3 regions of the Thermostichus sp. MS-CIW-30 genome follow, and region 2 is predicted to be linked to each of the others. Evidence: riboswitches for the same ligand, from Rfam matches in the RefSeq annotation. Region 2 holds a riboswitch; each other region holds the start of a gene.
The links. Region 2 has a riboswitch for cobalamin ahead of ACVWXW_RS02800 (TonB-dependent receptor plug domain-containing protein). Riboswitches for the same ligand answer to the same signal wherever they lie in the genome.

Region 1 (3,270 bases), on a different contig from region 2:
GACCTTCACCTCGGCCACATGAGGCAGTTGGGCAACCTGGGGTTGCAGCTCCACCCCCTGTCGTTCCGGCTCCAGATAGACGGAGATCTCCAGTTGTCCCCCCAGAGACTGCACCGTTGCATCCACACCCCAGGACAGCTCAACGCCGATCCCCACCAGGAACAGCAACACCAGCAGGGTGCTCACCGCAGCCCAGTTCAGCCAGCCCCCCCGCCGCAACCCCAAAAAAGTCTCCTGTAGGAGATAGCGGATTTTATTGAGAAATCGGGAGAGAGATTGCATGCTGTTCTCCATCCAACAATCAATGGGCTCAGACCCTTGCCCCCTGGAGCTCAACAGAGCCTGTGGAGAGCAAAATAGGGATCCCGGCAGCCCTCAGCGCAGATCATACAGGCGCCCTCCCTCCATGCGCACCACCCGGTGGCCGGCCCGCTCCACCAGATAGGGGTCATGGCTGGTCATGATGACGTAGCGGCTGCAGAGCCGTTCCAGGAGAAAGCGATCATGACTGATGACCAAAAGCCCCATCTGATGTGCCCGCCCATAGGCCAAGACAGCTTGCCAGATCAGGGCTTGGGTATTGGCGTCGAGCATGGCTGTCATCTCATCTGCAATCAAATAGCGAGTTTGTGGGTTGAGAACCCGGGCGATGACAACCCGCTGCAATTCTCCCCCGCTTAGCTCATGGGGATAGCGGTTGAGCCAACTGGGGGAAATGCCTAAGGTGTGGAGAACCTCTGGCTGGGGAGGAGGCCCTTCCCGCAAGACCTGAGCTATGCGCCAGTGGGGGTTAACGGCCTGCTCTGGATGTTGAAAGACAAGCTGCACTGGACAGTACCCTCGCCGAGGCAAAGGCTGCCCTGTCACACTCACCCGACCTTGGCTGGGGGTAAGGTAGCCCGCCAGCAACTTGGCCAGAGTAGTTTTGCCAAAACCAGAGGGAGCCATCAGCCCTACGACTTCCCCAAGTTCTACTTGAGAGCAATGCAGGGGGGGAGGATGCTTAGAGGATTCCGATGACTTCCTGCAAGACCGCTGGGTGAAAGGTGAGGTCTGGTAGCTCCAAAGGCTGCTGGCTTGGTGATGATTGAAGCACTCTACTCCCGTCTCTGAACTTCGTGATACGATGTAGCTCAGCTATCGGTTCTGACGGGGATCAGCCGCCAGAGGAAACGGGGAAAGAGCAGTGAGAATCTGCCGCTGTCCCGCAGCTGTGATCCGGTTTAGGAGAAGTTCTGCAGCAAATCTCTAGAGTCATTCGCTGCCGATCCAGATCTTGTCCCCCAAAACCGTGTCAGTCAGAATGCCCGCCGATGGTTTTTCTAAACTTCACAACATCTGCGAGGTACAGATGGTAACTGTCTTGGCTTTAGCTCGTTTCTGCTTTCGTTATCCTGAGCATTTTCCCGGCGTTGCTCCCACAAGCTTTCGGTACTCCTCAGCAGTAGAAATAAGTCCAAGAACCCAAGCAAGACTCTGAGCCAGTTGGCCGGGAGAGAGTAAATTTTGGGTGCTGTTGCACCAAGATCTATCAAGATCTATCAAGATCTACAGCCCGCCTACGCGAAGGAAAGAGTGAGATGTCAGGCTTCCTGACTTCAATTGGTGGCTGGCAAGTAGCCACTGCGATCGCTGGCTGCGTTGAGTATCTTTTTTGCGCAAAAGGCAGTGTTTTGTTGGGGTTCCAGAGGCAAGAGAGGAACAGCCGGTTTCTTCCTTGGCGGGCGGGATCCCAGTTGAGGGCGAATTGAACGCAGGAAAATTAGAAAACTCAGTATTTGGGATGGCACACAACATGACTGCACAAACCATGACATTGGGGTATGCCCGCATGGGCAAGCGCCGCGAGCTCAAAAAAGCTTTGGAAGGCTTTTGGAGTGGTGCCCTAGGGTCAGAGGCTCTGCTGGCTACCTTTTGGGATTTGGAGACTCAAGCCTGGCAGACTCAGCTACAAGCTGGGATTGATCACATTGCGGTAGGGGATCAGACTCTCTACGACCATGTACTGGACTGGGCCACCTGGCTGGGGCTGATCCCCTCTCGGTTCCGAGGTCTGTCGGGTTTAGACCGCTACTTTGCCATGGCGCGGGGGCGGGAGGGCCTGCCGGCTTTGGAAATGACCAAGTGGTTTGACACCAACTACCACTACTTGGTACCCGAAATTGAGCCGGAAGCCGATCCCAGTCCTAACTTTGGGGATTTTTTGGAAAGAGTTCGGCGGGCCCAAGGGATCCTAGGGGAGCGCACCAGCCCCGTTGTCCTCAGTCCAGTGACTTTGCTCTGCCTTAGCCAGCGATCTGGGGATCTGCGGGCGGACTTGGAAAAGCTCCTTCCTCTGTACCGGGATCTCCTCCAGGAGTTAAAACAGCTGGGGATCCCAGAAGTCCAGATTCACGATCCCATTTTGGTTACCAGCCAGGGAAGTGGCCTGCGGGAAGCTGTGGAAATGAGCTACCGCCAGTTGGCAACCGCCGGGATCCCTGTCCACTTGGTCACCTACTTCGATGACCTGGGGGAGACTTACCCCTGGGTGGTGCAACTGCCGGTGGCCGGCATTAGCCTTGACTTTACCCGTGGCCACACCCTGGATCTGGTAAGAACCTATGGCTTTCCGGCTGACCAGATCCTAGGTGCTGGCGTAGTGGACGCTCGGAATGTCTGGAAGGTTCAGCCTGAGACCGTCTTGGCCAGCCTGCGGGAGCTGCAGGGGGTAGCTCCCAACCTACGGGTGCAGCCTTCCGCTTCGTTGCAATTTGTGCCCCACGACGCTGCTCTGGAAGCCCAGTTGCCAGAACCCCTCAGAAATGTCCTCAGCTTTGCCGAACAGAAGCTGGCCGAAGTAGCTCTCCTGGCGCGAGCCCTCAACGGCGAAGACACTGCTGCCCAGCAGGCGGAAATCCAGCAGCAATGGCAGAGCTTTGCGCAGTTTAGCCCCCCCAACCCCCAAGTGCGCCAGGCTTTGGCCAACCTCAAGCTCCAGGACTTCGAGCGATTCCTGCCCTACGAGCAGCGCCTAAGTCGGCAGGTTCAGCTACCACCTTTGCCCACCACCACCATTGGCTCCTTCCCCCAAACTCCAGAGGTGCGGCAGTGGCGAGCTAAGTACAAAAGAGGGGAGGTTTCGCAGGCGGAGTACGAAGCAGCCATTGACGCTGAGATTGCCAAGTGCATCCGCATTCAAGAAGAGATTGGCCTGGATGTGTTGGTGCATGGGGAATTTGAGCGCACCGACATGGTGGAGTACTTTGCCCAGAAGCTGGAAGGCTTTGC
Region 2 (3,270 bases):
ATATGCGCATGGATCCCAGTACAGCTCAGGAGACTGCCGCCGATTGGGTTAATCATCGCCCGGTCGAAGAGTTGATCGAGATTTTCACCCGTTACGGCGAAGAGCGATTTGCCCGCCGCATTGCCCATCACATCGAGCAGGCTCGTCCCCTCGCCACAACTACCCAGTTGGCCCAGGTGGTTTGGCAGGCGGTACCTCCGGCAGCTCGGCGAGGCCGCATTCACCCGGCCACTCGGGTCTTTCAGGCGTTGCGCATTGCCGTGAACCGAGAACTGGAGGCTTTAGAAACCTTGCTGGCCCAAGCTCCCACTTGGTTGAAACCCGGCGGCAGGTTGGCCGTGATCAGCTTCCATAGCCTTGAAGATCGCCTGGTGAAATGGGCCTTTCGCAGGGATCCCCGTTGGCAGGTGCTCACCCCCAGGCCCTTGTCCCCTTCCGAACTGGAACGGCAACGCAATCCACGGGCCCGCTCTGCCAAACTGCGAGTGGCTGCCCGCAGCAGTCAGATGTAGGTTTAGGTTGGTTCTCCCGCTCTCAAGAGATCGGCTACCGTGAAGCGGACAGCTGTCCTGCTGAGGCCGGGAATCGGGAGAAGGGGGTTGCTATTGGGGGATGCGGGGAACTAGGGTGAAGCGGAACCGGCAGTCCTGCACCGTCGGATCCCTTGGTGTGTGTGAGGTTAAGCCCTATGGTTAGCCAGCCTTTGAACGCAGGTCTTGATCGTCCCAAAAGCCCTCGTCGCCACAGACAGCCTTCTGCTCTGAGCCGACCCCTCTCCGGTACAGTTCAAGCCAGCCGCACCCAGCCTTTGGATTTGAAGTTGAAATCAGCCCATCCTCGCAGCCAACATTCGGCTTGGGCAGAACACCTAGCTTGGTGGAAGCAGATCTCCACAGGGATGGCTATCCTCTCTGGGGTTTCAGTGTTAAGCCTTTACAGTTGGACTGTGCATACCCAAAGCCGGTGGAGCCAGCGTTACCAGGTGTGGCAGCAGATGCAGCGCAACGAACGACAGTTTCTGCTGACTCAAGAATCCATTGCCAATTCTCTGCGGGAAATTGCCGACCGCTCCGAAATGGTGCCGCTGGTACCGGATCGGATGATCGAGGTGCCGATTGCCTCTCCCAGCCAAGTTAAACCGGATCCAGCCCACCAGACGACAGCCCCGCCTGAAATCGAAAAAGCTCCTCTTTTCTACCCGGTTGGGTACTAGTCCAATGAATCCCGTGGACAGCAGCCAAGCCACTGCTCCCCTCTTACTCTCCCAAAGGCTGTGGATTTTGCAAGATCTCAGCGTATCTCTATCCTCCCTATCCTTCAAATTCTTCAAAAGTCAAGGGATCCCTGGGCCTCGCGATCTGGAGTAGCAGCGGGCTATCCTTCAACTGCTTACAAAGCAGTGAAGAAATCTGGCCTAAATGGGATGTGGCCCATCCGAAGCCCTGGGATTGCCGTTGGGATCCCGTTCACCCCTGGAGATGACATCCCCCCTGGCAGGATAGGAACTCCAGAGCAGGGGATGTATGATGCCTAGCACGGCTTTTTCGGAGCAATCGCAGAGAAAGCTGTACCGACAGGTTGTCCTGGGGATCAGCCAGGGCATGTAAAGGGGAAAGTCCGGTGCAAATCCGGCGCTGTGCCGCAACTGTGATGGGCTTGGGCTAGACCCATGCCCTCAGTCAGGATGACCGCCTGCGGTTCTGGCTCGTCTTTCTTCCGCGTCGCACGGAATCAGGAGCTTCAAGAAAGAAAATGAATCCCATTCTAGGTCTCAGCCTGGCGCTGGGGGGTCTTGTTTTGGGGATCCCAGCGTGGGCGCAGCCGGCGGCCTCTTCACCTTCAGCTCAAGAGGTGTTGGAAACCGGTGTTAGCGCCGAGATTTTAAATCAACCCGTCACCACACCTTTTCGCCGTCCTGGTTTGCTGCGGGATTCTTCCCGCCCGGTTTACGTCATTACCCGCCAGCAAATTCGAGAGCAAGGGGCAAGAACGGTTCAGGAGGCCCTGCGCTACCTGCCCGGGATCCTCAGCGACGGCACGGCAGGAACCCAGTTGGGAGCCCTTAGCTCCCAGTTTATGCGGGGAGGACGAACGGCCCAGGTGTTGGTGCTCTTGGATGGCCGCCCCATTAACGACCTGGGCTTTTTTGGCGGGTTCGATCTGTCTCAGATCACTACAGATGTGGTCGAGCGTATTGAGATCTCTCCAGGTGGGGGCTCCACTTTGTATGGATCGGACGCGGTTGGCGGGGTCATGAACATCGTAACCCTGGAGCCAAAGCCGGGATCCGAGACCGTGCTGGAAGCGGCTATCGGCAGCTACGGCCTCAACGAGCAAGGGATCCAGAACCGCGGCCAGGTGCAGGATCTGGGCTGGGTGGTCAGCTATCGCCGTCTGCAGAGCAACAACGACTTTCCTTTTGAAATTAGGCGTTTGGGCAAAGCCGGCAGGCGGGAAAACTCGGCGGTGGAGTACCACAACCTACAAGCCAAACTCACCTGGCAACTGGCAGAAGGCCAGGTCCTAACCGGAAATGCCCTTTATCTCAATAAAGCGTTTCAGGTGCCCGGCAGCACCGAGTTTCCCTCCCCCGATGCAGTGCAAAACACCAACGACCTGCTGTTAGATCTCAGTTGGCTGTGGGATCAAGAGAGGGGATCCCTGCAAGCTAGGGTATTTTTTGACGACCTCAACTATCGCTTCAGCGCCCCACAAAGCCAGGGATCCCGGGATGAGATCTCGCGAACGGGGTGGGGATCCCAACTGCAATACACCTGGAAGGCTGCTGAAAACCTGGAGCTTACTCTAGGAGCAGACTACCGATCCATTTCAGCTCGCAACACCACCTTCTCCTTTGCCAGGGGATCCACCAACGTCAACTATGACAATACCGTGAACCAAGGGGCCCTCTTTGCCCGCCTGGATTACAGGCCACAGCCCAACTTTTATCTCAACTTAGGTGTTCGCCAAGATTCGAGCAATCTGGTCAACGGTTCGGCCACCTCTCCTGCCGCAGGGATCCGCTGGGTTTTGGCAGAAGGCACCACCCTGAGGGCCAATTATGCCGGCAGCTTTCGCACCCCCTTGATCTCAAACTTATTCTTTCGTTTGCGGGGCTTTTTTGAAGTCGACGGCAACCCCAATTTGCGCCCGGAGCGGGGAGAGAGTTTTGACATTGGCCTGGATCAGGCTCTGGGAGATTTTGGCCTGCTGCGCTTGACCTTTGCCCATAACCGCATCCGCGATGGCATCACCTTTGTCAGCACCGGC
Region 3 (3,270 bases), on a different contig from region 2:
TTGGCGAAGTTTTTGGTTGAGCTCTGGCTCTGGTGTGGGTTTTGCCGACTCAGGGCTTGGGGAAGAAGGTGATGACAATTCTTGTAGGGGCTGCAACTGTTGGGCCTTGGCCTGCGAAGCTTGATCCTGGTGCTGCTCGCCCTGCAGTCTTACTTGAGTGTGTTCGCTTACTTCGGTTTCAGTTTCCGTCTGCTGCTCAGCTTGATCAAGAATTTGTCGATCGCGGATCTGGGTTTGAGGATCCTCGTCAACCGACTGCAAAGGGAGAGAATCCTCCTCGGGTTGCCGAGGGTTGCCGCCATAATCGGCAGGATCAAAGGGAGACAGGGTCGCCACCAGCGATTCTCGAAAGTCGCTCCAGGAAGCCGACTGCAGACCCATCTGAACCACCTGCCAAACCCCATAGGCAGACCCAATTCCAGCCAGGATCCCAGGGATCCCGGCCAAGGATAAGGAAACCTTGGGCAGGGTGGGCAGGATCTGATCCAGCAGCCCCACCACCAGGGCGAAAACAAAGATCCCGCTCCCCGCGGCAGCGGCACCTGAAACCCAAGAGGAGCGGGAGAGCATCATCGTTTTTTCGTCATCACAACCGCTAGAGCGGGAAAACCAGGTTCAAAAATGGCCTGTCTGCACTCAGTTTATCCCGCCAGCAGCCTCTGTTTCCCTCTTAGGGCACCTGCCAAGCCCGTTGGTGGTAGCCCTCTAATTGGGCCCAGGGATCCCCAGCCGCTGCGTGGGTGTGGCCGTGCTGAGGGTGATGGTGAGAATGAGGGTGGTGATGGGATCCGTGCCCGTGATGGTGGTGATGATGCTCGTGAGGATGGTGATGGGTATGCCCAGCTCTGACCTCTGCGCTCACGGCCAGGCGAAACTTGCACAGGTGGCAGTTCATCGGGGTTTGGCCCTGCAGGGCTTCCTGCTCCAGTTGCTGCAGGCTGTGCAGCACCGTATCCACAAGGCCCAATTCCGGCAGCATCAGCCAGTCGATTTCCGGCTGTCGTTGTCGTTGTTTCTCCACTGCCGCCTCGATTTTTTTCACCAACACCCCCGTAAACAGAAAGTAGGGCAGCACGATCACCCGGCGCGGCTGCCAGGACAAGGCCCGCTCCAATCCCACGGGCAGGCGGGGATGGGTAATGCCGATAAAGCAAGTTTCCACAGCGGCAAACCCAGATCCTTCCCAAAGCAACCGGGCCAGTTTACAGGCTTCGGCATTGGCCTCGGGATCGCTGGAGCCGCGACCCACAAACAGGAGCACGGTTTCTGCTTCTGGGATCCGCTGCGGTTGGGCAGCTATCAGAGCAGCCAATCGGTCTCGCAGCAGTTGCAGGATCTCGATGCGGATCCCCAGCGGCCCACCGTAACGAATGCGCAACTGGGGATAGAGGGCCTGCAGGCGATCCAATTCCATCGTCACATCGAACTTGTTGTGGCGGGCCCCAAACAGCAACAGCGGCAGGGCCACGATCTCCTGCCACCCTTGGGCCAAGCACTGCTCTACCCCCTGGGCAATGGTTGGCTGGGTCAGCTCCAGAAAACAAGGGATCACCGGTCGATGGGGAGTGAGGGATTGGTAGACTTGGGCCAACTCCAGAAAGGCTTGCCGCCCTTCAGGGTCGCGGGATCCGTGGCCGATAAGCAATAGGGGCAATGAAGGAGAAGCAAGCTGCCCAACCGAAAGGGGAGGGGAAACACTGAGGGTATTCAACACAAAAAACTCCGTTCCTTGTGAATCGCAAGGGGTACAGGACAACGGCAGGTGGGTGTTCTGGCTGAGGGAGGGATCCCATCACAGTTGCGTCACAGTGGCGGACTTGCACCGCGCTTTCCCCAGTCTGCCTGAGCCTTTTAGGTTAGCTTGCCGCTTGCCATTCACCAAGCTCCCGGGGGGGATGTTCTTGCCTGCCAGAAGATAGCCCTGAGGCATGAGCGGTACGGCAGACTCATGCTCAAAGGGCAGCAAAACTGTTGCCGCGCTAATCCCCCTTGCCCCTGGGAGAGGGCCTAACGCCGGCCCGCTGGTCTGGGGGGCTGAAAGTGTCGCAGGCGCAGGGCATTGGCGACCACCGAAACGGAACTCAGGGCCATGGCTGCCCCCGCCAGCATGGGGTTGAGCAGCCAGCCTGTAAAGGGATAGAGCGCCCCAGCGGCAATCGGGATCCCCAGCGTATTGTAGATAAAGGCGAAGAAGAGGTTCTGGCGGATGTTGTTGAGGGTGGCCCGGCTGAGTTGAATGGCAGTGGCGACTCCCCGCAGATCTCCCGACATGAGGGTAATATCGCTGGCGGCCATTGCCACATCCGTACCCGTAACGATGGCGATCCCCACATCCGCTTCTGCCAGAGCCGGAGCATCGTTAATGCCATCTCCCACCATCGCCACCCGCCGTCGCGGTTGTCTTAGGCTGCGTATGTAAGCGGCCTTCTGATCCGGACGGACTTGGGCAATTACCCGCTGAATGCCTGCCTGCCGGGCAACCGCTTGGGCCGTGGTGGGGTTATCCCCGGTTAGCAGGATCACCTCTAGACCCATCTGTTGCAGCTGTTGCACTGCCTCAGGAGAGGTGGGTTTGAGCGGATCGGCAATGGCCAGCAGCCCCACCAGGCTCTGGGATTGGGCTACGCCGATCACCGTTTTGCCCTGGCTTTCCCAATTCTGAACCCGCTCTGACCAAGAGGGATCCCAAGGGATCCCCATCTCCTGTAGCCAGCTCAGCCGACCGATGCGGATCCACTGGTCTTCCACCCAGGCTTCTGCCCCACTGCCTACCCTTGCCTGAAAGTGCCAGGCAGGAGGGATCACAATTTTTTCGGCTTCGGCTTTCTGCACCACCGCCTGGGCCAAAGGGTGTTCCGAGTGCCGCTCTACTGCCGCTGCCAGGCGCAACACCGTCAGGGGAGAGGAGCCATTAGCCCAAATATCGGTGACGGTAGGGCGACCTTCGGTCAGGGTGCCGGTTTTGTCCAAGACCACCGTGCGCAAGTGGTGGGCCAATTCCAGGCTGTCGGCACTTTTCACCAGGATCCCCAATTCTGCCCCTCGTCCCGTGGCCACCAGGATCGAGGTGGGGGTTGCCAACCCCAGCGCGCAAGGGCAGGCGATGATCAGCACCCCAATCGTGTTCACCAAGGCCAGCGTCAGGTTGTCCGCCAACACCCACCAGAGCACAAAAGTTAGAACTGCCACCCCGATCACTGCCGGCACAAACCAGGCAGTCACCCGATCCGCCACCTGTTGAATTGGGGCTTTGGATCCCTGAGCTTCCTG

Region 1: linked by a shared signal. The riboswitch ahead of metE (5-methyltetrahydropteroyltriglutamate--homocysteine S-methyltransferase) and the one ahead of ACVWXW_RS02800 (TonB-dependent receptor plug domain-containing protein) in region 2 are both predicted to bind cobalamin.
Region 3: linked by a shared signal. The riboswitch ahead of ACVWXW_RS06780 (sirohydrochlorin chelatase) and the one ahead of ACVWXW_RS02800 (TonB-dependent receptor plug domain-containing protein) in region 2 are both predicted to bind cobalamin.

What each region holds. Positions count from the first base shown of each region.
Region 1 covers NZ_JBSRZW010000037.1:8,097-11,366, reverse strand. The annotation lists gene ACVWXW_RS13080 (cell division protein FtsX) at 1-282, opposite strand, end outside; partial or broken gene ACVWXW_RS13075 (ABC transporter ATP-binding protein) at 376-978, opposite strand; cobalamin riboswitch at 1,125-1,329, shown strand; gene metE (5-methyltetrahydropteroyltriglutamate--homocysteine S-methyltransferase) at 1,796-3,270, shown strand, end outside.
Region 2 covers NZ_JBSRZW010000004.1:57,548-60,817, reverse strand. The annotation lists gene rsmH (16S rRNA (cytosine(1402)-N(4))-methyltransferase RsmH) at 1-512, shown strand, start outside; gene ACVWXW_RS02805 (hypothetical protein) at 689-1,213, shown strand; cobalamin riboswitch at 1,558-1,710, shown strand; gene ACVWXW_RS02800 (TonB-dependent receptor plug domain-containing protein) at 1,753-3,270, shown strand, end outside.
Region 3 covers NZ_JBSRZW010000011.1:47,820-51,089, reverse strand. The annotation lists gene ACVWXW_RS06785 (hypothetical protein) at 1-573, opposite strand, end outside; gene ACVWXW_RS06780 (sirohydrochlorin chelatase) at 671-1,714, opposite strand; cobalamin riboswitch at 1,745-1,880, opposite strand; gene ACVWXW_RS06775 (heavy metal translocating P-type ATPase) at 2,008-3,270, opposite strand, start outside.